Regions from separate parts of the Pararhizobium sp. IMCC3301 genome, predicted to be linked through region 2. Evidence: predicted binding sites of a transcription regulator. Region 2 holds the regulator's gene; each other region holds the start of a gene.
What was found. Region 2 encodes LexA, which represses DNA repair genes until DNA is damaged. Its sites were predicted from a motif close to TGTTCNNNNTGTGTTCNG; they were not measured.
Positions count from the first base shown of each region.

Region 1: the regulator LexA is predicted to act here: its motif matches at 3,478-3,495, upstream of RAL88_RS11020 (helicase-related protein).
Region 3: the regulator LexA is predicted to act here: its motif matches at 2,685-2,702, upstream of uvrA (excinuclease ABC subunit UvrA).
Region 4: the regulator LexA is predicted to act here: its motif matches at 3,478-3,495, upstream of recA (recombinase RecA).

Region 1 is NZ_CP132336.1:2,270,912-2,278,248, forward strand. Features, by position in the region: gene cobT (cobaltochelatase subunit CobT) at 1-650, shown strand, start outside; gene RAL88_RS11005 (esterase-like activity of phytase family protein) at 622-1,761, shown strand; gene RAL88_RS11010 (VUT family protein) at 1,715-2,374, opposite strand; gene rpmB (50S ribosomal protein L28) at 2,481-2,771, opposite strand; gene RAL88_RS11020 (helicase-related protein) at 3,777-7,043, shown strand; gene RAL88_RS11025 (RNA-binding S4 domain-containing protein) at 7,084-7,337, shown strand, end outside.
Region 2 is NZ_CP132336.1:4,498,791-4,506,127, forward strand. Features, by position in the region: gene dusA (tRNA dihydrouridine(20/20a) synthase DusA) at 1-707, shown strand, start outside; gene RAL88_RS21310 (TIGR02281 family clan AA aspartic protease) at 715-1,398, opposite strand; gene RAL88_RS21315 (DUF1289 domain-containing protein) at 1,401-1,577, opposite strand; gene cobS (adenosylcobinamide-GDP ribazoletransferase) at 1,574-2,440, opposite strand; gene cobT (nicotinate-nucleotide--dimethylbenzimidazole phosphoribosyltransferase) at 2,560-3,597, shown strand; gene RAL88_RS21330 (thermonuclease family protein) at 3,631-4,167, shown strand; gene RAL88_RS21335 (uracil-DNA glycosylase family protein) at 4,164-4,814, shown strand; gene RAL88_RS21340 (Lrp/AsnC family transcriptional regulator) at 4,904-5,383, shown strand; gene lexA (transcriptional repressor LexA) at 5,462-6,187, opposite strand; gene RAL88_RS21350 (hypothetical protein) at 6,405-6,527, shown strand; gene RAL88_RS21355 (ATP-binding protein) at 6,722-7,337, shown strand, end outside.
Region 3 is NZ_CP132336.1:286,384-293,720, reverse strand. Features, by position in the region: gene gyrA (DNA gyrase subunit A) at 1-512, opposite strand, end outside; gene RAL88_RS01370 (MarC family protein) at 840-1,463, shown strand; gene RAL88_RS01365 (hypothetical protein) at 1,519-1,917, opposite strand; gene ssb (single-stranded DNA-binding protein) at 1,901-2,407, opposite strand; gene uvrA (excinuclease ABC subunit UvrA) at 2,931-5,804, shown strand; gene RAL88_RS01350 (ice-binding family protein) at 6,752-7,337, shown strand, end outside.
Region 4 is NZ_CP132336.1:952,137-959,473, reverse strand. Features, by position in the region: gene RAL88_RS04470 (PfkB family carbohydrate kinase) at 1-553, opposite strand, end outside; gene RAL88_RS04465 (extracellular solute-binding protein) at 563-1,891, opposite strand; gene RAL88_RS04460 (hypothetical protein) at 2,006-2,320, shown strand; gene RAL88_RS04455 (LacI family DNA-binding transcriptional regulator) at 2,333-3,370, shown strand; gene recA (recombinase RecA) at 3,602-4,693, shown strand; gene alaS (alanine--tRNA ligase) at 5,006-7,337, shown strand, end outside.

The DNA of each region.
Region 1 (7,337 bases), 2.2 Mb from region 2:
TGACGCTGCTGCTCGACAATTCCGGCTCCATGCGCGGGCGGCCGATTACTGTGGCGGCGACCTGTGCTGATATTCTCGCGCGCACCCTGGAACGCTGTGGCGTAAAAGTCGAGATTCTGGGGTTCACCACCCGCGCCTGGAAAGGCGGACAGGTGCGTGAAAAATGGTTGCAGGACGGCAAGCCTGCCATGCCGGGCCGGCTCAATGATTTGCGCCATATCATCTATAAATCGGCCGATGCGCCATGGCGCCGGGCACGCCGTAATCTGGGCCTGATGATGCGCGAAGGCCTGCTCAAGGAAAACATCGACGGGGAAGCCCTTGACTGGGCTCATAAGCGCCTGCTCGGCCGGCCCGAAAGCCGGCGCATTTTGATGGTCATCTCTGACGGAGCACCGGTGGATGATACAACCCTTTCTGTCAATCCCGGCAATTATCTGGAGAAACATTTCCACCAGGTAATTGAAGAGATTGAAACCCGTTCTCCGGTTCAACTGGTTGCCATTGGTATCGGACATGATGTTACAAGGCATTATCGTCGTGCCGTTACCATTGTCGATGCAGAAGAACTGGCCGGCGCGATGACCGATAAGCTGGTGGAGTTGTTTGACGAAGATGCAAATGCGCGCGGTTCAAAAAACGGCCGGTAGGCGGGGAATCCCCGCAGCAGCGGCGCTTCGCACAGCCTGGTTCTGCCTCGGCGGGCTGGCTGCCGTCTTTGCCGGCCCGGCCGCGGCAGAACCTCTGCCGTGGTCTGTGGCCGGCGGCACCGCCATTACGATTGAAGCCAAACCGATCGAGCAATTCATCGTCGGCAATGAAAAAGTCAATTTCGGTGCTTTGCAGTTCCGGGGCGGCTTCGCCTTATTGGGGTCCGACGGCTTTGGTGCCTTCTCCGGGCTTGCGGTCAGCGCCGATGGCGGCGGCCTGCTTGCTGTCAGCGATACCGGCCGCTGGTTCAGTGCCGGGATCACGCGGGACAGGGGACGTATTACCGGGCTCACCGACACAACAACAGGGCCCATCCGCAACCAGGAAGGCGCCCCGCTCAATCAGGGCCGCAAATGGTATGCCGACGCGGAGGGTCTCACCTTGTCGGGCGGCAAGGCAATTGTCTCATTTGAGCGTCAGAAGGGAAAATTGCGCTCGTTTGATCTTGCAGATCAGGGGTTCCTGGCACGGGGTCAGATTCTGACTGAGAGCAATGTATTGAACCGGATCAAGGGAAATCGCGGCATTGAAGCCGTTGCAATTCCGCCGGAGGGCTCGGCTTTTGCCGGGTCTGTGGTCGCCATCGGCGAGCGGATTCTGTCAGGCGGCAATCATTCCGGCTGGATTTTGAATGGCGGCACATCACTGCGCTTCAAAATCCGCCGGCGCGGCGATTTTGATATCACCGCTGCGGATTTTCTGCCGAATGGCGATCTGCTGCTGCTCGAACGCCGGTTTTCCCTGATTCTCGGCAGTGCAGTGCGGATCCGCCGGATCGCTGCCGCCGATATCAATCCCGAACAACTGGCAGCAGGCATCGTTCTGGATGGCCTTGATCTGATGACCGCCGATCTGACCCATCAGATTGACAATATGGAAGGCATGGCTGTGCGTATCGATCCTGATGGCACGCCGGTTATTCTGCTGATATCTGACGATAATATGAATTTCTTCCAGCGCACTTTGTTGCTGGAATTTGCTCTGCGCCCGGAAGAATTCGGCGTTACGCCGCGGCCTCGCCCGGCTTCGGCGAACCAGCCTCGCGGATAAAGCCCGTCAACAGGCGATACGGTACCAGCAGGAACGCGACAGCCAGCACCTTGACTGCCAGATCGCCCAGCGCCCACGACATCCAGCGCGGTGCCTCGACACCGAAAGCAAACAAGGGTGCGGTCTCGATAGCAAATCCGTCATTGGGTCCAAGGACCGACAGCCCTGCGGCAAATGCCAGAGTGAAAAACAATGCCGTATCGACCACCGACGCAGTGACCGAAGACACCACCGGCGCCTTCCACCATACACTGCTGAAACGCAGACGATTGAACAAAGACACATCGAGCAGCTGCGCAATCAGAAACGCGGATCCAGATGCGATGGCAATGCGCGGCGTGGCAAGCCACAGCGACAGGAGAACGGCCAGTGCAAAGCCACTCAGCACCACGACTCGTGCCCGGCTTGCTCCAAACCGGCGGTTGGTAAGATCCGTCACCAGAAACGCCAATGGATAGCTAAACGCCCCCCAGGTAAACAGATCTGCCAGGCTAAATCCGGCGACAACCAGATCAACTGGAAACTGCACCAGATAATTGGAGGCCAGCACCACGCCGACCATGGCGGCGATGGCCACAAGAAGCTTGGGCTGGAAAAGGGATGAGGCGTTCATGACGGCAATCTCACTGAAAACAGGACAACACAAAAACGCGCTGCATCGCAAGATGAAGCGCGTTCGGTCAAAACATCAGCAATCCGGACGCGGATTGCTCGTATGATCAAGCAGCAGCGGGCTGTTTTTTGGCAACCAGCTTTTTGACCCGGAGCGCTTCCGATGACAGATCTTCATCCTTGGCCTTTGCCAGAAATGCGTCGAGGCCACCGCGATGCTCTACTGTGCGCAGCGCAGAAGCGGAAACCCGCAATTTGATCTGTTGACCAAGAACTTCACTTGTTAGGGAAACATCACACAGATTCGGCAAAAAACGCCGCCGCGAACGATTCTTCGCATGGCTTACATTGTTTCCTGTCAGAACCGCTTTACCGGTCAAGTCGCAGCGTCGTGCCATGGCACAAACCTTTCGAAAATTTTGTTCGACAATCCACCCTGTGTGGCTGAAAACCGGTTCGGACGCTGGCCATTAGCAACTGCCAATGGGAGGCCGGAAAGGCCTCAACACCGTGCACCCGAATGCATAGGGAGGTAATTCGCAGCGGTCATAGGGCAGAAAGCAGCCATGCGTCAAGGTTTTCCTTGATCATCGAAAGATTCTGTTGCCTGTCCCGCCACATGTCGGCGCCAGTAGCCTTGGCAGTAGTGGTGGCAGTGGTGGTAGCAGCAGCGAAATCACCGCTGCAGCGAACACACGGCCAAGGCCTGTTCTGTTTTGGAACAGAAACCTTAACAAAGCGGAGAAACTGTGCGTCCGCCGGCAGGATGCTGATCGGTGGCCTTGCATATCATGTAGCTGGGCTTCTCCGAAACGCATTATCTTGTAAGAACAAACCAGCAACTCAGGACAGTCACTGATTCGTCGCCTGTCTGTTCCTCATTCGATCCATTGGTTAATAATACTGCAGGCCACTTTGAAAAGTGCCATATCTCCCGGCGATTCAGCTGTCCCGTTTTGAACCAAAATCGTAAATGCCGCGGCTGCGCACGCACTGCGAAAAAATCCGCTTCCACGGTGTTTAGTGTTTGGATACCGTGAGAACCACAACTGATTGTGGTGAACAAAAGAAGAACAACAAATAAACAGCGATTCGGGCACGGTTTGTTCCGCTATGGTTCCACACCTTAATTCAGCATGGAAACGTAGCGGCCCTCCGGTCGCAGTAAATTGCGCCGCGGAGTTTGCCCGGCACGCCGATCGCGATTCAGCATAAAACAGTGACAGGACTGGCAATCAGGAATAGCCGGTGCTATCAACCGGCCCGACGCTGCACATTGTCGCAGCCAGTAACCTACAATCCGGCTGAACGCGCTGTCATTGTCTGATCGATAATGTGGTCTGATCGATAATGTAGTCTGATCGAAATTGTGCGTTTGGCCCGCCTGAAAGAAAGCGGCGCGCGTGGCCCTTAATGATGCCCTCTCCACCGGTTCGGCTAAACCTGAAACACCGACGCGCATGCACAACCGCAATGTAACTGCGGTTCTTGGCCCCACCAATACCGGAAAAACCTATCTGGCAATTGAGCGCATGCTCGGCCATGAGAGCGGTATTATCGGCCTGCCCCTGCGTCTTCTCGCCCGTGAAGTCTTTAATAAACTGGTTGTCCGCGCCGGGGCGGAGAATGTCGCGCTGGTGACGGGTGAAGAGAAAATTGTTCCAAAAAACGCGCGCTATTTCGTCTGCACCGTCGAGGCGCTGCCAAATCATACCACATGCGCCTTTGCCGCCATCGATGAAATCCAGCTGGCGTCAGATCTCGATCGCGGCCATATTTTTACCGATCGGCTACTCAATCTGCGTGGCACCCAGGAAACTCTGTTGCTGGGCGCAGAAACCATGCGCTCCATCGTTGAGCGGCTGCTTCCGGGGGCGAACATCATCACCCGGCCGCGCATGTCCGTCCTGGCCTATACCGGCTCAAAAAAACTGACCCGCCTGCCGAGCCGGTCAGCTATCGTCACCTTTTCCGCCCATGAGGTCTATGCCATTGCCGAACTGATTCGCCGGCAGCGCGGCGGCGCAGCCGTGGTTCTCGGCTCGCTCAGTCCGCGCACGCGCAACAAACAGGTCGAATTGTACCAGAATGGCGATGTGGATTTTCTCATCGCCACCGACGCCATTGGAATGGGCCTCAATCTGGATGTCGATCATGTCGCCTTTGCCGCTGACAGCAAATATGATGGGTTTCAATTCCGCAAACTGAATGCAGCGGAAATCGGCCAGATTGCCGGGCGCGCCGGGCGTCATCTGCGCGACGGCACCTTTGGCGTCTCCCATGCGGTGCCGCCGTTTTCCGAAGAGCTGGTCGATGCCATCGAGAACCACCGCTTTCAGCCGGTGAAAATCCTGCAATGGCGCAATCGCCAGCTGGATTTTTCGACCATCGACAGCTTGCGCAGAAGCCTTGAAATCACACCCGATGCACCGGGCCTGACCCGCGCACCGCCGACGGAGGACTGGGAGGCGCTCGACCGCCTCTCACGCGACCCGGAAGTGACCGCTCTGGTAACCCGCCCCGACCGTGTCGAACTGTTGTGGAATGCCTGCCGCATTCCCGATTATCTGAACATATCGCCCGTCCAGCATTCAGACCTGATCAATCATATTTTCGGTTTTCTTGCCCGTGACGGAAAAATAGATGAAAACTGGTTTGGCAAACAGGTCGAACGGGCCGATAAACCCGTCGGTGATATTGATACGCTGGCTGGCCGCATCGCCGAGATCCGTACATGGACCTTTGTTGCCAACCGTGCCGACTGGCTGGAAGACGCCTGGACCTGGCAGGAAGCAACCCGAGCAGTGGAAGACCGTCTGTCGGACGCTCTCCACGATCAACTGACCCAACGATTTGTCGACCGCCGCACCAGTGTGCTGATGCGGCAACTGAAAGAGAAGACTATGCTTGATGCAGAGATTACATCCACCGGTGACGTGCTGGTCGAAGGCCATCATGTCGGCCAGTTGTCCGGCTTCCGGTTCCAGGCCGATCCATCGGCAGAAGGCGTTGATGCCAAGGCTGTGCGCGCGGCTGCCGACAAGTCTCTGGCAGAGGCGATCAGCAAGAAAGCCGTCAAGGCGTCGCAAAGCCCGAATGAGGATTTCACTCTGACGGCGGACGGGTCTATTCGCTGGCGCGGCGAGGTCATTGCCAAAGCCATTGCGACCGAGCAGATGCTGCATCCACGCACCCTGTTGCTGGCGGATGAACAACTCAACGGTGCCCCCCGCGACCAGATACAGGCACGGCTCGATCTGTGGCTGGACAGCCATATCAAAACACTGCTGAAGCCATTATTCGATCTCACGGACGCTGAAAACCTGTCCGGCACGGCGCGCGGCGTGGCATTCCGCCTGTCGGAACATCACGGCATTATGGCGCGGTCCGCCATTGCCGACGAAATCAAGGCGCTGGATCAGGAAACCAGAGCCGGACTGCGCCAGCTTGGCGTGCGATTCGGGGCATTTCATATCTTCGTGCCGCAATTGCTCAAACCGGCGCCGAGTAAATTGCTGGTTGATCTGTTTGCGCTTCACAAGGGTGAGGTTGATCTGCCAGGCCGGGAGGAAATTCCTGCTTTGTCAGCCGCCGGGCGTACGTCGGTTCCGGTCGAACCGAGCTATCTGCCGGAACTCTACCGCCTCGTCGGCTTCAAGATCTGCGGCAAGCGGGCAGTACGGATTGATATTCTGGAACGGCTGGCCGATCTGATCCGGCCCCTGATGGCCTGGAAACCCGGCGGAGCGGGCGAAAAGCCTCAAGGTGCGCTGGACGGTCCGGGCTTCACCATCACTGTCGGCATGACTTCCCTGCTCGGCTGTGCCGGCGAGGATTTCAGCGAAGTGCTGAAATCTCTTGGCTATCGCATGGAACGCCGCGAAGCAGAGCAGGCCCCGATACCGCAACCTCAATCTGAATCAGCTGCGGAACCGGGCGAAGCGGACAGCGCCGAGGCTGGCCAGACAGCGCCTGGTGCTGCGTCCAGCGCTGAAAACGGCCAACCCGCTGAGCCAGAAACATTAGCGCCAGAAATATTAGCGTCAGAAACAACAATTGCAGAAACAGCAGTTGCGCAAACAGCTCAACCGGACACTGCTCCCGCTCATGCTGCCCCGTCAGACATCGCGCCTTCTGATGTTGTGCCTTCTGATGTTGCGCCTGCAGAAGCCGCTGACGCCAGCGCGGCCACCACCACCCCGACTTCCGCTGACGATGCGGTGTCGGCAACCGAACCTGCCAGTCCTGCTGTTTCCAGTCCTTCTGATGCCAGTCCTTTTGTTGCCAGTTCTGACGCCAGCCCTGCTGAGAACGCTCCTGCAGCAGATGCTGATGAGGCCCGTTTTATCGAAGTGTGGCGTCCCAAACCGCGGTTTCACAATGACCGCAGCGCAGGCAAACGCGACGGCAGGCAATCTCAACGCCAAAGATCCGGCCAGAAGCAGGATGCCAGCCCCGGAGGCGACAGGTCTGGCCAAAATCAGGGCCAAAATCAAGACCACAATAGAAGCCGAAAATCGGATCACAAATCGGATCAGAAACCTGGCCATAAATCCACCCGCAAACCCGGTCCGGGCGGCCGGCCGCCAAGGCCGGAAAAAAAGATCGACCCGGATTCACCATTTGCGGCTCTGGCCGCCCTCAAACAGACTCTTCGAAAGAAGGATTAGGCTACGTTGATGTCGACTTATCAAATGAACTGATCTTGTCGTGTCAGAGGACGACCAACAGCGGCTCGACAAATGGCTCTGGTTCACCCGCACAGTGAAAACCCGGAGCCTGGCACAGAAGCTCGTGAAGGGCGGGCATATTCGCGTCAACCGCGAGCGCACTACATCGCCGAGTTTTGTCCTAAAACCGGAAGATGTGCTCACCATCGCCTTGCCAAAACGGATCAGGATACTTAAATTTGTCAAAGCTGGCACACGGCGCGGCCCGGCAGTCGAAGCTGCAACTCTCTACCA
Region 2 (7,337 bases):
TCGGTGCCTGTCTGATGCGCTCGCCGCAACTGGTGGCCGCCTGTGTCAGCGCCATGAAGAATGCTGTCGATTTGCCGGTGACGGTAAAATGCCGCCTCGGCGTTGATGATCAGGATATCGAAACTGCGCTTGATGATCTGGCGGATGCCTGCGTTGAGCAAGGTGTCGACGGGCTTTGGGTGCATGCGCGCAAAGCCTGGCTGGATGGTTTGTCACCAAAGGAGAACAGGGATATTCCGCCTCTGGATTATGACCGGGTCTACCGGTTGAAACAAAGACTGGGACATCTGTTCATCGGCATCAATGGCGGCATTCAGAACCTGACTGAGGCCAGCAGCCATCTATCCCATGTCGACGGCGTGATGCTCGGCCGGGCGGCCTATCACCAGCCAGCACTGCTGTTCGGCGTTGACCATGGTTTTTATGGCGAAGCGGCTGTTGCCGAAGACCGCCACGGCGCGGTTCGCCGCATGTATCCGATCATTGAACAGCATCTGCAGTCGGGCGGTCGGCTGAACCAGATCACCCGTCATATGATCGGCATGTTCCATGGCGTTGCAGGCGCGCGGGCCTATCGCCGTATCCTAAGTTGCGAAGCGGCCAGGCCATCGGCGGGTATCGAAGTGGTTGAAGCCGCTCTCGCTGCTGTACCGAAAAGTCAACCTGATCTGATACATCTGCCGGAAGATTTGGCGGTGCTTGCCTGAGCTGGGATCAGCGTCGCAGAACCAGTTTTGAGCCGCTGAATTCATACGATGACAGCCGGTTGAGAAAGCTGTTGCCCAGCACACTTTGCTGCAATTTACCGGGTTGGGCTATGGCTGCACGGACATTGTTCAGTTCAATGCCGCCGACGGTCACTGTATCCAGCACGATACGGGCAAAAAAGGCATTTCCATTTGCGGTGCCCACGGGCGTCGAAAAATTCAGTGAATTGACATCGATCCCGACATTTTCCGCATCTGTATAGTTCAGAACCACAGTGCTGGCGCCGGTGTCGACCAGCATGTCGACCGGCACCCCGCCAATTTCCGCCTTCACTGAGAAATGACCACTGCGTCCGCGATTGACCGTAATGGAATTTCCATCGCTGCTGGTCAGGGCAACCCCGGGTACCAGTTCCCCGGTGACCCGGGTGGCAACCGATTCTAATTCAAAACGATAGGCATAGACCGTTACCAGCGCCAGTGCGATGCCGGTCCAGATCAGCGCGTTCTTGAAAAACTCGGATGTCCGCATCCCGCGAAACACGCCGATACTTATGAAGGCCAGAAGGGCAAACAGCACGCCGAGTTGCCCGAAGGCCCCGATATCCATGCCAAGTACGGTTCCAGCGTCGTTTCTGACGATCAGCACGACCAACAGGACCGCAAGACCCAGAAGCAGTGTCCAGAGCACGTTCAACTGGTCACCTGTGGCAGAAGCTGCAGCCTGTGCGGCAGCACTTTCATGATGGCGTCGCGCTCGGCATCATTCATCTGGCTCCAGCCGCTTATTTCCCGCAAGCTCCGGCCACATCCCAGACATTGCCGGGTGGGCTCATCAATCAGGCAGATGTTTACACAGGGTGATTTCATGTCAGATCCACAATATTGCCTACTGACATAAGAAGACCGGCCATAAAAGCAAGTTCGCTGATCTGCTGCGCCGCACCGATCGTGTCGCCGGTCTGACCACCAATCTGGTGATGGCACAGCCCGATCAGCAGCCAGATTGACAGACCACTGACAACAACCGCAGCCACAAGCGCTGCCGGGCCCGCGCTCCACCACAACACTGCCAGCAGCACGATCAGTGTCATCGCCATGGCAAAAGTCAACGCCGCCCTGTCAGGCTGACCGACATCTCTGGAAAGCCCATCCTTGCGGGCCGGGGGCAGGGCCGACCAAAACACCATACTGGCGGCACGTGAGGCCACAGCCGACCCGGTCAGCGCCGCCATCGCGATAATCAGATCGGCCGAGATCAGCGCGCTGAGAAGGCTTATGCGCAGGCCCTGTGAAAGCACCAGGGCAAGAACACCATATGTGCCGATATGGCTGTCCTTCATGATCTCCAGCTTGCGCATGCGGTCCCGGCCGCCGCCAAATCCATCCACCATATCGGCAAGACCGTCCTCATGCAGCGCCCCAGTAGCAAGGATCATTGTGGCAACGGCCAGAACGGACACCGCGATCACCGGCAGACCAAGCAGCCATGCCACCGCCATGGCCAGCGACCCGATACCGCCGATAATCAGGCCGGTTGCCGGAAACATTCGTGATGATTTGGACATGTCGGCTGGCTGTTCAAAAGAGAGCGAAACAGGTAGTCTTGTGAAGAATGCCAGACACAGCAGGAAGTCACGCAGCATCGCACGGAGCCTTGGAATCACCGTTTTGAGCGTCGCTCCAGACGGTTTCTTGTCACCTTTCAGCGGGTCATTCATCTGGTTTGCCATCTTGCGTCTTCTCCAAGGCGCTTTATAGATCGAATGTGAATGTTGGCAATGGGCAGGAATCAGTTTGCAACTCCGCCCAACGCCTGCCAGGCCCCTTTATCCGATAGGCTCCAGGACTCATGAATACATCGATAACAGCACTTCCATTTGAAGACATCCGGGAATTGATCCGGTCGCTTCCAGGTCCCGTCACTGAAGCGGTGGAAGCGGTGCGCGCGCGCGACGCGACGCTGACAAAACCGGCAGGCTCGCTGGGTCGTCTGGAGGAACTGGTTGAATGGCTGGCCGCCTGGCAGGGCAAGGCCCCTCCGGCGGTAACCCGGCCTTTGGTGGCGATCTTCGCCGGAAATCACGGGATTGCCGAGCTTGGCGTTTCGGCATTTCCGTCCAACGTCACCCAGCAGATGGTGGCAAATTTCGCAGCTGGCGGCGCAGCGATCAATCAGCTCTGCACGGCCAATAATCTCGGCCTGAAAGTGTTTGATCTGGCGCTTGATCTGCCGACACCGGACATCACGTTGAAAGATGCGTTCGATGAGAAGACCTGTGCTGCGACCATGGCTTTCGGCATGGAAGCAATTGCCGGCGGCACAGATTTGCTGTGCATCGGTGAAATGGGCATTGCCAATACAACAGTCGCAGCGGCGATTTTTCATGCGCTGTATGGCGGCCGTCCGGAAGACTGGGTCGGTGCGGGAACCGGCGTCGATGCGGCAGGTCTGAAACGCAAGGCCGATGTGGTGCGCCGCGCTGTCGGCAGAGCCGGCGTCAGCAAAACCAACGGACTGGAAGCCTTGCGCCGCCTTGGCGGGCGCGAAATTGCCGCCATGTGCGGCGCCATGCTGGCAGCACGGGTTGAGCGCATTCCGGTCATAGTCGATGGATTTGTCGCAACAGCCTCTGCAGCGATCCTGCATTCAGTCAGTCCGGCATCAATTGATCACTGCCTGTTTTCCCATGTATCGGACGAGCAGGCCCATGCGGCGGTGCTGAAACGGCTGGGCAAACGGCCTCTGCTCGATCTGGGGATGCGGCTGGGCGAGGGCAGTGGTGCGGCACTTGCAGCAGGAATTGTGAAATCGGCGGCAGCAGTGCATTCCGGAATGGCAACTTTTGATCAGGCCGGAGTGTCCGGCAGCGACGTTGAAACCGACTGATCCAGCCGGAAAACCTGTTTCAGGAATGGTCAATTGAAGATTCGGGATCTGCTGAAGGCTGCAATGTTCATTCTTGCCGTTGCAGTGCTGGTGGTCTGGCTGGATGATGAAAGCTGGGAGCCTTTGAATTCGGCAGTTCGGGTGGTTGATGGCGATTCGCTGGCTGTCGGCGGGCAAAAAATGCGACTTCTGGGGATCGATGCGCCGGAGCTGGATCAAACCTGTCTGCGCGCCGGCAGGGCCGTGCCATGCGGTCGTCTTGCCAGAGACCATCTGGCGCAACTGGTAGGCAAGGAAGCGTTGGCCTGCAGCGATCGCGGTGTGGATAAACACGGCCGAACCCTTGCTGTATGCCGCTGGCAAAGCTCAGAGCAGCCGGGCAATGCAGCGCTGGTTGCTGCCGGCTCGCAAGCCTCGATCAATGCCCAGATGGTGCATGATGGCTGGGCTGTATCTTATGGCGACTACAAGGCTCTCGAGGTGCTGGCAGCGCTGGCGGGGCGCGGATTGTGGGAGCTGGACTTCGAGGTGCCGCAAGACTGGCGCCGCGACAACGGTATAGGACAATGACCACAGCACCATTGCACAGCCTGGTCAAAGACATCCGGTCCTGCCGGATCTGCATTGAACGGCCATTGCGAAATCCGCTGCCACATACGCCAAAGCCGGTGCTCCAGGTGTCTGCGACCGCCAGAATATGCATTTGCGGCCAGGCGCCGGGGACGCGGGTCCACAAATCCGGCCAGCCCTTTACCGACCGGTCCGGCGACCGGCTGAGAGACTGGCTCGGGCTGGAGGCAACTGATTTCTATGATTCGTCGAAAGTCGCCATTGTGCCGATGGGCTTCTGTTTTCCGGGACAGAACGCCAGCGGTTCCGATTTGCCACCCCGGCCTGAATGCCGGGCGAGCTGGCATGATCAGCTGTTTGCAGAAATGCCTCAGATCGAAATTCTGCTCGCTATCGGCCAATATGCCATTGCTTATCATCTTGGTCTCAGACGCAAAGCCAGTCTGACCGAAACCGTCAGTGCGTGGCGGGAATATTGGTATGATACTGAGCGGGATAACGCGGCACCGCGCATCATGCCGTTGCCGCATCCCTCGTGGAGAAATAATGCGTGGCTCAAGCGCAATATCTGGTTTGAGCAGGAATTGTTGCCGGTGCTGCGCCAGGAAGTCACGCGCCTGACCGGCGAAGCCGATCTGCTGCCCTGATCCAGACCGGTTTTCAGTGCGAATGGCGCTGGAAGTGCCAGGGTGGTTCCTGTAAGAGGGGCACACATTGAAGCATCAATGAGGGCGATATGGACAGAATTGATCGCAGCATTCTGGCAATTCTGCAAAAGGACAGCACCGTGCCTGTTGCGGAAATCGGCAAACGTGTCGGCCTGTCAACAACCCCGTGTTGGCGGCGCATCCAGAAAATGGAAGAAGATGGCGTCATCAAGCGGCGTGTCGCCGTGCTCGATCCGGCTTTGGTCGGGGCAGGTGTGACGGTGTTTGTTTCAATCAGCACCAATCAGCACAGCAAGGAATGGTTGACGCGTTTTGCCGAAATCATCAGCGATTTTGCAGAAGTGGTCTCGTTTTACCGCATGAGCGGCCAGGTTGATTATCTGTTGAAAGTGGTGGTGCCGGATATTGCGGCCTATGACAAATTCTATCAGAAACTGATTGCCAAGATCGACATTTCCGATGTCAGTTCCAGCTTCGCAATGGAAGAACTCAAAAACACCAGCATCTTGCCACTGGACTATATGTCTCTGGCAAAATCTAACAGCTAAACTGTCTCATTGGAATAATGACTCACGTCACCGGTCTATTACTTTCTTAGGTCGCGTTACACACGCGCCGATGCAGCTTTAGTAGGTTCTCAACAGCCCGACCAGTTTGCCCTGAACCTCGACCTGATCCGGCCCGAAAATGCGGGTCTCATAGGCTGGATTGGCCGCTTCCAAAGCAATAGAGCCACCCTTTTTGCGAAGTCGCTTCAGGGTTGCTTCTTCATCGTCGATAAGTGCGACGACAATGTCGCCCGTTTCTGCTGTCATTCCTCTTTTGATGACAACGGTGTCGCCATCCAGAATGCCCGCCTCAATCATCGAATCGCCGCGCACTTCCAGAGCGAAATGCTCGCCCGAAGTCAGCATGTCGGCCGGGACGGGGATGGTATGGCTGTGGTTCTGAATCGCCGATATCGGCGTTCCTGCAGCAATTCTGCCCATCACAGGAATGGACACCGAGCGCCCGTCACCCTGCGCGCCTGCGGACTCACTGGCCGGGCGGACGGTTTCACGCTTCTTGCCAAGACTGCCTTCAATCACACTTGGAGAGAAGCCCTTGCTTCTGGGCGCGGCAAGGCTCGGCGAAACCGATTCCGGTAATTTGATGATTTCCATGGCGCGCGCCCGATTCGGCATGCGGCGCAAAAAACCGCGTTCCTCAAGTGCGACGATAAGCCGGTGAATCCCGGATTTCGACTTCAGATCCAGCGCAACCTTCATCTCGTCAAACGAAGGTGGAACGCCAGATTCTTTGAGGCGTTCGTGAATGAACATCAAAAGTTCATGTTGTTTGCGCGTCAGCATGTCAATCAATCCCGGGTTCTGACTGTCCATAGTAGTCACAAGCGACATCACTATAGAAATCAGATGTGTACAAAGCATGAACACTGTAACTGTTCCTGTCTTGTTCCGCAAGGCGGAAATCCGAGACATAGAAGGAACATCTGCTCCGGTCGGAAACATTGCATGTAAACAGGACAGGACCTGTCGGCTCCGGATCGCAGCGGCAGGGCCACACCCGATGCGCCTGTTTGCGGATTACAGGCACCATTGCGTGGTTCTTGCCGGCAGTCAGGGCCATATCCGCATGGCGCACAGCACAGCCATTCATCGCGAACGCAAAATCGATGAGTTGCATCCCTGATGCAACGCTCGGTCCTGAGCGCAGTCAGGATTCACACACTGGCGCCAGAACACTTTCACCGGATAGTCAGGTTAACTCGTTAACAAAATCTCGTTGAAAGACCAATGCAAAAGAAGCTCCATAAACGTTTTGCGTAATTCTTAATCTTTGTAATTTATTGGGATTTTAATCTCTATTGATTGGTTGGGGTCGCAATGACAGTTTCCGATACACACCCAGACACCGGGATGGTGGGTCTGGAGGGCGCACAATTCTTGTCCGAGCGATCGGAAGAGGCCGGGTTCAGGCCGTTGTTGTTCGGGCTTGCGGCAAAGATCGCCCTTTGGACGACCTTGTGTGGAGCAATCATCGCCGCCGGTACAGTCTTCTTCATGTATCAAGGCGCAGTCGACGCCTTGGTCGAGCGCGAACAGTTCCGCCTTTCGTCCTCAATCAACACCACCGCCAGTCGTTTCGCATCGCGGACCGAATTCGCCAGCCGGGATACCTTGTTTTTGTCTCAAACCCTTCCAGTTGAAGGGATTGTCCGCGCGCAGTTGAACGGCGGCATCGACCCGGAAACCGATCTCAGCGAAGCCGAGTGGACCCGGCGCCTCGCGGCGCTTTTCGAGGTGCTTCTGGAAAACCGGCCTGCCTACTTTCGGCTGCGCTATATCAAGATCGCCGATGGCGGGCACGAAGTTGTCCGCGTCGAGCGCCCCACGAACGGCATGATCTTGCGCACGCCGACGGCCCAGTTGCAGGAGAAGGGTCAGGAACCCTTCTTCAGGGAAGCCGCAAAGCTGACAGACGGTGCCGTGTACATGTCAG
Region 3 (7,337 bases), 370 kb from region 2:
AGATTGTGTGGCGGGATATTGGTCGCCATACCGACGGCAATGCCGCCTGCGCCATTGGCCAGAAGATTTGGAAAGCGCGACGGCATGACAACAGGCTCTCGTTCTCGCCCATCATAGTTTTCCTGAAAGTCGACCGTGTCTTTCTCAATATCGGCAAGCAGATACTGCGCTGCCTTTTCCATCCGGCATTCGGTATAGCGCATGGCAGCGGGAGGATCGCCATCGACCGAGCCGAAATTGCCCTGCCCGTCGACAAGCGGCAGCCGCATCGAAAATTCCTGCGCCATTCGAACCAGCGCATCATAGATCGCGCTGTCGCCATGGGGGTGATATTTACCCATCACCTCACCCACGACACCGGCAGATTTGCGGTAGGATTTATTGAATTCCAGCCCCATGCCATGCATGGCGTACAAGATCCGACGATGCACCGGTTTCAGACCGTCACGCACGTCAGGCAAGGCGCGGCTTACGATCACGCTCATGGCGTAATCGAGATAGGACCGCTTCATCTCTTCGACAATTCCAATGCGCTGAACATCGGACGGCAGATCGCCAGCCGGCTCATTTCCGTCAGGGGTATTTTCGTTATCGGACAAAATTGTACTCATGGGTTTGGGGCGTCGAATCGTCGCCCTCAATGAAGTCGCGGCATTATAGACTGCCGGACCTGTAAAGACCAATTTTTGACACCGAAAAGACGGCATTTTTTGTGAATAAAAACAATCACTTATCGATCATTTTAGTGAAATTGTGACAGAGCGCAATTTTTCGTCACTTTGTCGGGGGCAAAAATTGCGGCTTGACACGAAACCGCGCTGCCGCCACGGCTTGAAGCCATGGAATTAGACACCCTCATAAACGCTTCCGTGACCCTGCTGGTGACAATTGACCCGATTGGTCTTGCACCGCTGTTTTTGGCTCTCACTGCGGGTATGGACCGGGCGGCGCGCCGGCAGATTGCCTTTCGCGGAATTGTTATTGCAACAGGACTACTGGTGCTGTTTACGCTGGCTGGCATGACCATTCTCGACCTGTTCGGCATCACTATGCCGGCATTTCGCATCGCCGGTGGCCTGCTGTTGTTCTGGCTTGCCTTCGAGATGGTCTACGAAAAGCGCCAGGAACGGAAACAGGAAACCACAGTGCGAGCCGTCAGCCATGATGAGATGAAGCACATTGCTGTGTTTCCGCTGGCGATACCGCTGATCGCCGGCCCCGGGGCGATTTCAGCAACTGTGCTGTTGTCCACCGAAATGTCCGCGCCTCTGGAGCGCGCTGCTTTGATTGGCGTCATTCTCGGGCTTATGGTGCTGTGCATGATTGTCTTCATGCTGGCCGAGCGGGTGGATCGTTTTCTCGGCGATACCGGCCGCATGGTGCTGACGCGGCTTCTGGGGGTTATTCTGGCAGCATTGTCGGTGCAGTTTGTGGCAGACGGCATTCTTGCGTTCAGGGCCTGATATCCGGCCGCCAGAGTCAATTCTCGAGCCTGGATACAAAGAGTATTGCCAGCACCTATTGCGCTGGTAAATCGATGCGGAATTCGCTGCCGCCATATTCGTGGACGGAATCTCTGGCCCTGATCACAATGAAGTCCGTTCCCGGGGGAATGGCGACATCGCCCAGAGAGCGTGTGAAGGGTTGCTCCTCGACATGAGGATGGACAAGTACCCGTACGGCCAAAATCCGGCCTTGCGGCCCCAGCACCTCGAAAGCATTGGCGTAATGCTCCCAGCCTTCATCTGCATGGCGAATGGTGGCATCTATCCGCCACGCGCCAGTGCTGTCCGGCGTAGCAGCAGCGGTAACCACCTCGGCCTCACCGGCCAATGCCGGGGACACCGCGGCAAGCAGCACAAACCAGAGCGCTGCCGCCACGACGCTGTTCGTTTTTGTCCTAGAACGGAATTTCATCATCCATGTCGTCGGAAAAATTACTGCCGCCGCTGCTGCCGCCTTTCATGGGGTCTGACTGACCGAAATTATTGCCGCCCTGATTGGTGACAGCACCGCGATCCTGGCCGCCGCCGGCACTTTCCTGACCGCCCTGCCCGCGGGAATCCAGCATCTGCAATTCGCCGCGATATTTCTGCAAAACGATTTCAGTGGAGTAGCGTTTCTGGCCGGACTGATCTTCCCATTGCCGGGTTTGCAACTGGCCCTCCAGATAGACTTTGGCACCCTTTTTGAGATAATTTTCAGCAACTTTTGCGAGATTGTCGTTGAAAATCACGACCTGGTGCCATTCGGTTTTCTCGCGGCGTTCCCCGGAATTCTTGTCGCGCCAGGATTCGCTGGTGGCGATGCGAAGATTGACCACAGGGTCGCCCGAATTCAAACGGCGTATCTCCGGGTCTGCTCCCAGATTTCCCACCAATATTACTTTGTTGACACTGCCAGCCATGGCATACTCCTGACGTAAAGATCAGCCAGTGCTGACTGGCCGTGTTTGTAAAAATCCCGTTCGGGCCTGGCAAATTGCCAGATAACGGGCTTGGCAAATTGCCAGATAAGATGTGTGTCTGTCGCTTTGTCCTTATTGATGATTTAGCACAAAACCTCTGTCTCGGCTTGCCAGTGTGGCCACAAATGACATCCTACTGACAGTTTTCCACACCTGCTGCAGTTAGTTTGCTGTTGAAGCTCGGCAGATCAGGGCCAGGCAACCGATTTAAGTGTTTTGTTCTTTTTATGTTCCAATTCAAATCAACATGCATTAGCCTTTCGAGAATTGCAAGATGCCTGCGTGATTCCGTTTCCGGGGCCTTGAATAGCGTTCGGAAAACGCCAAATGGCGAACGACACCTGCTGCCCTTCCAATCCATTGGGTGCCCCACTTCTGTTCAGACGGTCAAATGAGTTCTATGCCCAGCAAATCCAGTTCCGGAAAACGCAGTCGATCCAGTGCGGCACACAATCTTGCTCCGATGATTTCTGTTCGCGGTGCCCGTGAGCACAATCTGAAGAATGTCGACATTGATCTGCCAAGAGACAAGCTGATCGTGATGACCGGCCTGTCAGGCTCTGGCAAATCGTCACTGGCATTTGACACGATCTATGCGGAGGGCCAGAGACGCTATGTTGAATCCCTGTCGGCCTATGCGCGGCAATTTCTGGAGATGATGCAAAAACCGGATGTTGACCAGATTGATGGTCTGTCTCCGGCAATTTCCATTGAACAGAAGACGACGTCGCGCAATCCGCGATCGACGGTGGGAACCGTCACCGAAATATACGATTATATGCGGCTGCTGTTTGCCCGTGTCGGAATTCCCTACTCTCCTGCGACGGGGCTGCCGATTGAAAGCCAGACCATCAGCCAGATGGTTGACCGCATCCTCCATTTGCCGGAAGGCACGCGGCTTTATCTGCTGGCTCCGATTGTACGCGGGCGCAAGGGCGAATATCGCAAGGAACTTGCAGAGCTGCAGAAAAAGGGGTTTTTGCGGATCAAGATTGATGGCGCCTATTACGAGATTTCCGAGGCACCCGTTCTCGACAAGAAGTACAAGCACGATATCGATGTTGTGGTGGATCGGATCGTCGTGCGTCCCGATATTTCTTCCCGGCTGGCGGATTCCCTGGAAACCGCATTGGGGTTGGCAGACGGGATAGCGGTTGCAGAATACGCCGACAAGGATGACGGTGCCGACGCGGCGGAGAGGTTGATATTCTCGGAGAAATTCGCCTGTCCCGTCTCCGGCTTTACCATTGCCGAGATCGAGCCGCGGCTGTTCTCCTTCAACAATCCGTTTGGCGCCTGTCCAACCTGTGACGGGCTTGGGTCGGAAAAACGGATCGCCGAGGATCTGGTGATCCCGGACCCGGAGATTTCCATCGCCAAGGGCGCTGTTGCGCCGTGGTCCCGCTCCACATCACCCTATTATCAGCAGACCCTGGCAGCCATCGGCAAAGTATACGGGTTCGGCCTGCGCGATAAATGGTCGAAATTGTCCGCCGAGGCGCAGACAGCGGTGCTGTTTGGAACCGGCAAACAGGAAATCACCTTCACCTATGATGACGGATTGCGGTCCTACAAGACCAAAAAGCCGTTTGAAGGTGTCATTCCCAACCTTGAGCGGCGCTGGCGCGAAACCGATTCGTCATGGGCACGTGAGGACATTGATAAATTCATGTCCTCGGCACCCTGCCAGACCTGCGATGGCTACCGGTTGAAGCCGGAGGCTCTGGCGGTGAAGATTTCAGGGCGGCATATTGCCCAGATCAGCGAATTATCAATCCGCAAGGCGATGCACTGGTTTGAAACGCTGCCGGCGGAATTAACCGATAAGCAGAACGAGATCGCCGGGCGTATCCTGAAGGAAATCCGGGAAAGGTTGGCGTTTCTCAATGATGTCGGGCTGGATTATCTGACCTTGTCGCGGAATTCGGGAACATTGTCCGGCGGTGAAAGCCAGCGGATCCGCCTTGCCTCGCAGATCGGTTCCGGTCTGACCGGCGTGCTGTATGTGCTCGATGAGCCATCGATCGGTCTGCATCAACGCGATAATGACCGGCTGTTGACCACGCTCAAGCATCTGCGCGACCTCGGCAACACAGTCATTGTTGTTGAACACGATGAAGAAGCCATTCTGACAGCGGATCACGTGGTTGATGTGGGCCCTCTTGCCGGAATTCACGGCGGTGAAATCATTGTCGCCGGCACCCCTGACAAAATCATGAAATGCAAGAAATCCCTGACCGGGCAATATCTGTCCGGCCAGTTGTCGATCCCGCTTCCCAAAACGCGGCGCAAGCCGGTGAAGAACCGCAAGATCACCGTCAAAGGCGCCACCGGCAACAATTTGAAAGACGTCACTGCATCAATACCGCTTGGCACATTCTGTTGTATCAGCGGGGTCTCGGGCGGTGGCAAGTCGACCCTGCTGCTGGACACCCTATACCGTGCTGTTGCCAAACATCTGAATGGTGCCAGGAGCCTGCCCGCTCCGTACAGCTCAATCACCGGACTGGAGCATCTCGACAAGGTGATCGATATCGATCAATCGCCTATCGGGCGCACGCCAAGGTCCAATCCGGCAACCTATACCGGGGCCTTCACACCAATTCGCGAATGGTTTTCAGGCCTGCCGGAAGCGAAAGTCAGAGGCTACGCTCCGGGCCGGTTCTCGTTCAATGTCAAGGGCGGGCGCTGTGAAGCATGCCAGGGCGATGGCGTGATGAAGATCGAAATGCATTTTCTGCCCGATGTCTATGTCACCTGTGATGTCTGCAAGGGCAAGCGCTACAACCGCGAAACTCTTGAGGTTCAGTTCAAGGGCAAATCGATTTCCGGCGTGCTGGATATGACGGTGGATGAAGGCGCAGAGTTCTTTTCGGCTGTGCCGGCAGTGCGCGACAAGATGTTGACCTTGCAACGTGTCGGGCTGGGCTACATCAAGGTCGGTCAACAGGCCACAACATTGTCCGGCGGCGAAGCGCAGCGCGTGAAACTTGCCAAGGAACTGTCTAAACGCTCGACAGGCCGGACCCTGTATATTCTCGATGAACCAACAACCGGGTTGCATTTTCACGATGTGGCGAAACTACTGGAAGTGCTTCATGAACTTGTCGATCAGGGCAATACGGTGGCAGTCATCGAACACAATCTTGAAGTCATCAAAACCGCCGACTGGGTGATTGATATCGGACCGGAAGGTGGCGATGGCGGCGGAGAAATCGTGGCGGAAGGAACGCCTGAAGATATTATTCGGGAAGAACGATCCTATACCGGCAGATTTTTGAAGGACCTGCTTGACCGTAGGCCTGATAAAACTGCTGTGATGCAGGCCGCTGAGTAGAGGCGAATCCGGAAATTGCGGGAAACCGGCTCCTCCGATCCTCGGAAGGCCCTCCGGTCTCAGGAATGACACCTTTGATTCACAGCTTCGTTGGCCGTTTTAACAGCTATGATGGGACAGGGCCAATCAGGTCGGAAATCGGGGCCAATTGGTGAAAACTCACGAGACCGGCACGTCTGCCCACACTTATTCTCAACGCAACTTTCCTACTCGGAGTCTGTTCAAGAATAGGCAATGCGTGTGAGGCGCCTTGCCATGAGCTTTGTCATGGCGGATTGGATAAAGACGGAGATGGTGGGTGCGAAGCGCTCAAAATTCTTTGACAGACAGCGGTTGATACCGAAGCAGGCCAAGGTCCGCCGCCACTCCTCCTGCGTTGTGCCGCTTGCATAGCGTAACCCGCTACGGTCATGATCGGCACGGGTGAAAGGATCCGCACCATTTCCATCCTCCATGTTCTACCCCAGACAAGGAGATTCAAATGCGCTACTTTCACTCAATTACTCGTACAGACACTTAGTTCAGAACTCGGAAATGACGTTGCAACCTTTGGTTTCTTGTGCTAATTTTTTTGCGGGGCGATGCCTAATCTAACAAGTTTCTGAAAAGGTCGAAACTGGGTGGATAGATTACTGTAGAATCGCAAATGGAAATTTGATTTCGATTGTTTCTTGGACTAATTTTGCTTTGAAGGGCTATGGGCGAAAACATTTTCTTGCCTCTCACGCCTGAAATCTTTTTTCAACAACCTGCTAACTGACCAATACGCCGCTCAATCCTTCGGTGATCTGCTCCTGTGTGGTCTCGCACCATCCGCGAGCAAATCGCCGAATGATTGAGCCAGTCCAAACCATTTTAAGAGTGTTGAACGCGCCCCCCGGGATTCGACGTTTTGGGGTCAGTGAATTGAGACTTTGGTAAGTGAATCGAGACTTGGAGTAATTGACTTGAGAATTCGCACAACCACTGCAGCCGTTTTAGCAATTTCCACTTTCGCCCTCGCGCCCCGGGCCGAGGCCCAGTCGCTGGAGACCTTTGGGGTCCTGGCCGGATCGGAGATCACCAATACTGGTCCCACCGTCATAAACGGAAATATCGGCCTAAGCCCGGGCTCCGCGATCACCGGGTTCCCACCCGGGAGCGTAGTTTTCCCTTATACCAGATATGTAACCAACGGTGTCGCTGTGCAGGCGAAAGCCGATCTGACCACTGCCTACAATGTTCTGGCAGGAAGGCCCGCGACCGCCAGCCTGACAGCTATTGTAGGAAGTGGCCAGTCTCTCAATCCAGGAGTTTACAGTTTTGACTCCTCTGCCCAAATAAATGGGGAACTCACCCTCGACGGAGGCGGCGACCCGGACGCAGTTTTCATTTTCAATATACCGTCCACACTGACCACGGGCTCGAATGCGAAGATCTTGTTGGTCGGCGGCGCCAATCCCAACAATGTGTTCTTCAGGGTCGGCAGCTCCGCGACACTTGGAACGGCTACCGAGTTTCAGGGAAGAATCCTTGCACTGACAAGCATCACGC
Region 4 (7,337 bases), 1.0 Mb from region 2:
CGGCAATTTTTGCCATTTTAGCGGGCGATACAGCCACGATATAAAGCGGGTTGCCTTGTTTCAATTCTGTCAGAAGTGTCAGCGCCTCCGGCGGTAAATTCGTGTCGGCAACCCAGTGCGAGCTGTACGCTGCCGCTGCCGCCATTTTCCGCACCCAACTGGCGTTCATATGCTCATGAAGTGCCATGTCGGCGAGGCCGGCAATGACATTGCCACCGGTGTCATGCATGACTGTATAAGTCGGGGTCACGCCATCTGGAATGACACTGCCGGAAATGATCGACAGGCCGTCCTGTGTCAGCCGCTGCCGCACGGTTTCAGCAGCGGCATCCTGAGCGAAGACAGATGCGAATTTTACACTTGCGCCGAAGGCGGCAAGATGCCGCGCGACATTTGATGCCACGCCGCCGACAGTCTGCTGCCAGTCGCCTGGATGAGACTGGCCTGGGTGAAACTGCGTCCTGAAGGTTCCGACACGGTCTATCAGGGCGCCGCCGAATACACAGAATGAAGCCGACAACGGGGCTTTTCCTGGATTGTTGGAAGTGGCCATGAACGGTTTCTAGCGCCAGCCGGAGCCCTTCAGCCGTTTCAGCCGGCGTTCCAGTATCGTCACATTTTCTTCCGCAGACCCGTTTGCAGACAAGGTGTTGTGAACTGCAGTCCAGAATTCATTGATGACCTCGTTGTAATTCTGCATGGTTGTGGCCGATGGCAACGGCACTGCATTTTCCAGAATGCTTTTCCAACGCCGGATGCCGGGTTGCACCGTGGTCACGTCAGGATCATTATACAGGGCAGTAATGGTTGGCAGCTTGCCCTGCTGGATTGCAAGTTGCTCCTGAACATCACTTGACGCAAGGAACAGGGCCAGTTCGGTCGCTTCTTGCGGATGCGGTGTATAGCGTGACACCGCCACATTCCAGCCGCCAAGGGTTGCAGCCGGGCTTGAACCGCCTTCGCCGATCGGCAGACTGGTCATTTCAACACGGTCCTTCAGCGCGGAATCATCGGCTCTACTGCGGCTGAATTCATCTGAATCTGCCCGCAGGAACACAGCATTTCCCGCATCCCAGACCTGTCTTGCTGCAGCTTCATCATAGTCAACAACTTCCAGAGGCACGACATCGCCAATCCAGGCCAGCACTTTCTTCAATGCTTCCGCTGCGCGTGTATTATTGATGGAGATGGTTCCGTCCGGTTCAACAATCTGGCCGCCGCCATGAGATTTGATCCACTCCAGGGCATTTGCCGCCAGGTCTTCTCCCGGGGCTCCGGCAAATACAAAGCCGACCATGTTCCTGTTGCCGCCGGCCCGCTCGGCTTCCTGGATGTTTCTGGCTGTGTCCACCATTTCCGTCCAACTGGCCGGCACGAAGGCGACGTGCTTTTCCAGAAGGTCCTTGCGATAATACAGCGCAGCCGCCTTGGCGAACATCGGCAGCGCGACCAACCTGCCATTGGCGGTTTGGGATTCGATGGTGGCTGGAAAATGCAATTGTATGATGTCTGCTGCTGGCTCGGCCAGATCAAGAAAATGCTCTGCCAGTTGCGGTGCCCAAGTAGTATCCGTCAGATAGACATCAATGTCCTCATTCTGGGCTGTCAGCCACAATGAATAGCGCTCGAACTGATCGTTGGTGTAGCGCGGCAGGGGAACGATGGTAACCGTATTGCCGGTGCGGTCTTCGAAAACTGCCAAATTGGACTTCAGGATTTGAAGATCACGGTCCTCAAACCCGGTCACAATCGACAGTTCAGCTGCCTGAGCCGACACGGATGCCAAGGTAAACGCGGATGCCAGGGTAAAAACAGATGCCAGGGTCAACACGGGGGCTGTAACAGTGGCAAAAACATAGGTGGCCGCCTGCATTGCAATGCGTAATCTCATCCACATTTCCTCTCGATTGTAGCTCTGCGGCTGCATGATTGCGTGTCCACTGGTATTTGCCAGGTCTCGTTGGCGTTCTCTATACAATGGTCTTCAGCCAATTGGGAGATTGTATTGCAGCTTTCTTTGCGCAAGGAGCCGGAGGTGGCCGTTGCATCATTGCTGGTGACAAGCCGAATATCTGCAAAATTGAGGCCACTGCTTTTAAAGCGCTTTGGCCATACTGTGGCATTTGCTGCCATTTTGCAGTATAACGGCTGGATTGCAGACAACCTCTTGTCCGTAAAACAAGCTGCGGATATTGCTCCGCAGTACATTTTGGCTGTTGATGGATTGCTCCAGGTCTTTTTCACTGGTAAATTGAAAGCGCTTTGGGCGATTATTACCGGCAGTCGGCGAGTCCGCCTGCACAAGCCCATCAGAACCTGAATATGTGAGCCCATGAATCTACGCGAATTGGCCGATCATCTAGGTCTGTCCCAGACGACAGTCAGCCGGGCCCTGAATGGCTATCCCGAGGTCAAGGAAGCCACACGTCTGCGGGTGGCAAAGGCCGCGAGCGACTTTGGCTACAGCGCCAACGCCAGTGCCAGACGGCTGGCAACCGGCCGCGCAGGCACCATTGGAATGCTGCTTACGGCCGATCAGAATTTGTTGCTGGATCCGCATTTTGTTGAATTTCTCGCCGGGGTGGGGCAGCATCTGGGCACCATGGATATCGATCTTCTGATTTCGGTCACGACCCAGGAAAAGGAACGGGAAGCCTATCGCCGGATTGTCCGGGACGGGCGGGTGGACGGCATCATTCTGTCGTCGCCGCGGATCCAGGATCACAGAGTGCAGGATCTGCTGGAAATGCAGTTTCCCTTTGTGCTGCATGGCCGTTCAGATGTGGAAGGGACTTATGGCTTTCTCGATATCGACAATGAGGGTGCATTTACCAGGGCGACAGGCTATCTGCTCGATCTTGGCCACCGCCGTATCGCTTTGCTGAACTACAGCCCCAAAGCCATGATGTTCGCCCGCCATCGCGAGCATGGCTACCGCAGGGCGCTGTCTGACCGGGGCGTGGAATTTGATGCTGCTCTGCTCTGTGACGGCCATATGAGCGAGGAAAACGGTTTCAGTTTCACCCGCGCCTTGCTCGATCTGCCCGAGCCGCCAACCGCGATTTTGTGTTCCAGCACCCTGATGGCGCTCGGCGCATCCCGCGCGGTTGAAAGCAGGGATATGCGGGTCGGCGAGGATGTGTCGCTGATTGCCCATGATGATGTGCTGCCGTTTCTCAAGGCGGACCACATGCGCCCGGCGCTGACCACGACACGATCCTCGATCCGTCTGGCCGGAACTGAAATCAGCAAAATGCTGTTGCAGCATGTGCGAAAACCGCAGGACAGACCGCAGCGCACAGTCTGGCCGGTGGAACTGGTGGTGCGGGATTCAACCGGACCGGCCCGGGGACTTGGGCACACCCGCTGACAGCGCAGTGGCCTGCCGTTTCGCCCGACAGGGCTGATTCCCTGTTCACAATCGAATTGAACCAGCGTTCGCACAACCGGAATGGGCAAAACCATTTTGGACAAAAATAGAACAAATCTGGAAAGTCAGTGTTTTGCCAATAAGATAATTGATTGTTGCCAAACCGGAACAAAACGTGTACGTATTTCAGAATTGCAACAACAGCGCGCGCATGAAACAAAGAAGGTTCCTATGATTAATTCGCTTAGAGTCGTCGACGGAGACGGAATGGAAAGTAAGACAAAAGCATTGGATGCCGCGCTCGGCCAGATAGAACGCGCATTCGGCAAAGGCTCAATCATGCGGTTGGGGCAGGATAATGTGGTGGAGATTGAAACAATCTCGACAGGCTGCTTGGGGCTGGATATTGCGCTGGGTGTCGGTGGTTTGCCGCGCGGACGTATCGTCGAGATTTATGGTCCGGAATCCTCGGGCAAAACTACCATGGCGCTTCATACCATTGCAGAAGCTCAGAAAATCGGCGGCGTCTGTGCCTTTATCGATGCCGAGCATGCTCTTGATCCTATCTATGCGCGCAAGCTGGGGATCAATCTGGACGATCTGCTGATCTCCCAGCCCGATGCCGGGGAGCAGGCACTGGAAATTGCCGATACGCTGGTGCGGTCTGGTGCGGTTGACGTGCTGGTGATCGATTCCGTTGCCGCTCTTACACCGCGCGCCGAACTGGAAGGCGAAATGGGCGATTCGCTGCCCGGCCTGCAGGCCCGCCTGATGAGCCAGGCATTGCGCAAGCTGACAGCCTCCATCTCCAAATCGAACACAATGGTTATCTTTATCAACCAGATCCGCATGAAGATCGGGGTGATGTTCGGCAGTCCGGAAACCACGACCGGCGGTAATGCACTGAAGTTTTATGCCTCGGTTCGCCTGGATATCCGCCGCATCGGAGCGATCAAGGACCGCGATGAGGTTGTCGGCAATCAGACACGTATCAAAGTGGTCAAGAACAAGCTCGCGCCGCCCTTCAAGCAGGTCGAATTTGACATCATGTATGGGTCCGGCGTGTCAAAAACCGGAGAATTGCTCGATCTCGGGGTGAAAGCGGGCATTGTCGAGAAATCCGGTGCCTGGTTCTCCTATGACAGCCAGCGTCTGGGGCAGGGTCGCGAAAACTCAAAACAGTTTCTTGCCGAAAATCCGGATATGGCCCAGGAAATTGAAACCGCAATCCGGCAGAATGCCGGGCTGATAGCGGGAAAGCTTCTGGATGATAAATCAGCCGACGATGATGAGGATGACAAGGGCGGTGCGTTAAGCGCTTAGCTTCCGGATTCAGTCTTCCAGTGAGGCTGGCAAAGCGGCGTGATGCGGTGCAGCAGGCGCGCTAACCCGGTCAACTAATCAGAATCATCATGAAACGATCTGAACGCCGCCCTTGAGGGGCGGCGTTTTCGTATTTTGCGCACCGCTCTGGCTGTCAGTCATCGCCTATGGACACATATTCACCTGATCGCTAAAACACCCGTCGATCTGAACTATCCTTGATCATGAGAAGGATGTGCCGAACCGGGCACGGTGCCGCAAGGCTGATCCGGCCGGTTTGCGCGCATCTTCGCAGTAAATGAAAGAAGTCCCATGGCTGGCGTCAATGAAATCCGCTCGGCATTCCTCAATTTTTTTGAGAAAAACGGTCATAAGATATTGCCGTCAAGTCCACTTGTGCCGCTCAACGACCCGACCCTGATGTTCACCAATGCGGGCATGGTTCAGTTCAAGGATTATTTTACCGGTGCTGCGAAATCTGATGTGCCACGGGCTGTTACCTCACAGAAATGCGTGCGCGCAGGCGGCAAGCACAATGATCTGGACAATGTTGGCTATACCGCACGCCACCACACATTTTTCGAGATGCTGGGCAATTTTTCATTCGGCGACTATTTCAAGGAAAAGGCGATCCATTATGCCTGGACGCTGATCACCGAGGAGTTCGGCCTGCCCAAGGACAAATTGCTGGTCACCGTCTATCACGAGGATGATGAGGCGTTCGATCTGTGGAAGAAGATCGCCGGGCTGCCCGATGACAGGATCATCCGAATTGCCACCCATGACAATTTCTGGGCCATGGGCGATACCGGACCCTGCGGCCCGTGTTCGGAAATCTTCTATGATCATGGCGAGGAGATCTGGGGCGGACCTCCCGGCAGCCCCGATGAAAACGGCGACCGGTTTATCGAGATCTGGAACCTGGTGTTCATGCAGTATGAACAGACAACTGCGGAGCAGCGCGTCGATCTTCCCAAACCCTCGATCGATACCGGGATGGGACTGGAGCGCATTGCCGCAGTATTGCAGGGTGTGCACAACAATTATGATATTGACCTGTTCAAAGCCCTGATTGCCGCCAGCGTTGAAGCAACGGGCGTTGCGGCGGATGACGCCCATCAATCCAGTCACCGGGTGATTGCAGACCATTTGCGGGCCACCAGTTTCCTGCTGGCCGACGGGGTCATGCCCTCCAATGAAGGACGCGGCTATGTGCTGCGCCGGATCATGCGGCGGGCCATGCGTCATGCCAGTCTGCTGGGGGCAGAAGACCCGTTGATTTACAAGCTGGTTCCGACCCTGGTGCGGGAAATGGGTCAGGCATTTCCCGAATTGCGGCGCGCCGAAGCGATGATTACCGAAACTCTGCGCATGGAAGAAGTGCGGTTCCGCACAACCCTGTCGCGCGGCCTGTCACTGCTGGATGATGCCAGCCGCACTCTCACTGCCGGCGACACATTTGACGGGCGCACCGCCTTTACGCTTTATGACACCTTCGGCTTTCCACTTGATCTGACCCAGGATGCGTTGCGGGCGCGGGAAATCAGCGTCGATACGGATGCATTCGATACCGCGATGGCGGAACAGAAAAGCCTCGCCCGGGCGAACTGGGCAGGCTCAGGGGATGCGGCCACCGAAAAGGTCTGGCTGGAGCTGGCGGATGAGCTGCCGCCGACCGAGTTTTTAGGCTATGAACAGGAAAAGGCCGAGGGGCAGCTGCTGGCGATTGTCAAGGATGGCCAGCGCGTCCAGAGCGCTGGCAGTGGCGACACGGTTCAGCTTGTGTTCAACCAGACACCATTTTACGCCGAATCAGGTGGTCAGGTCGGCGATCAGGGCGAAATCCTGATGGAAGGCCATAGCCGGATTCGCGTCAGCGATGTGCAGAAGAAGGCCGGCGGTCTGTTTGTCCATGAAGGCCGGATTAGCGATGGCGATCTGATTTCAACCGGCGACACCGGAGCGCTGCGCGTCGACACGGGGCGGCGTGCCGATATCCGCAAGAACCATTCTGCGACCCATCTGGTGCATGAAGCCCTGCGGCGCGTACTTGGGCCCCATGTCGCCCAGAAAGGGTCTCGTGTTGCCCCGGACGGTCTGCGGTTCGATTTTTCCCACCAAAAGGGTGTGTCGAAGCAGGAAATGTCAGAAATTGAGGCAATTGCGAATGACATTATTTTGCAAAGTGCACCGGTCTCGACACGGCTGATGGCGGTTGACGATGCCATTGCTGCCGGCGCAATGGCGCTGTTCGGAGAAAAATACGGCGATGAAGTGCGCGTCGTATCGATGGGCCGCAACACCGATCCCCAGGCAGATCAGGATATCTATTCTCAGGAACTGTGCGGTGGCACCCATGTTGCCAATACCGGCGAAATCGGGCTGGTGGTCGTAACTTCCGAAGGAGCCGTGGCTTCCGGTATAAGGCGCGTTGAAGCACTCACCGGAGCGGCAGCGCGGACCCATTTGAAACAGCAGGAACAGCGTCTGCAGGAGGTGGCCGAGGTCTTGAAATCGACCCCAGCCGACGCAGCCGCACGGGTTGAAGCTCTGATGGCAGAGCGCAAGCGGCTGGAAAAGGAACTGGCCGACGCTCGCGCCAAGCTTGCTTTGACCGGCCTGTCGGAAGCTGCGATCAACAAGG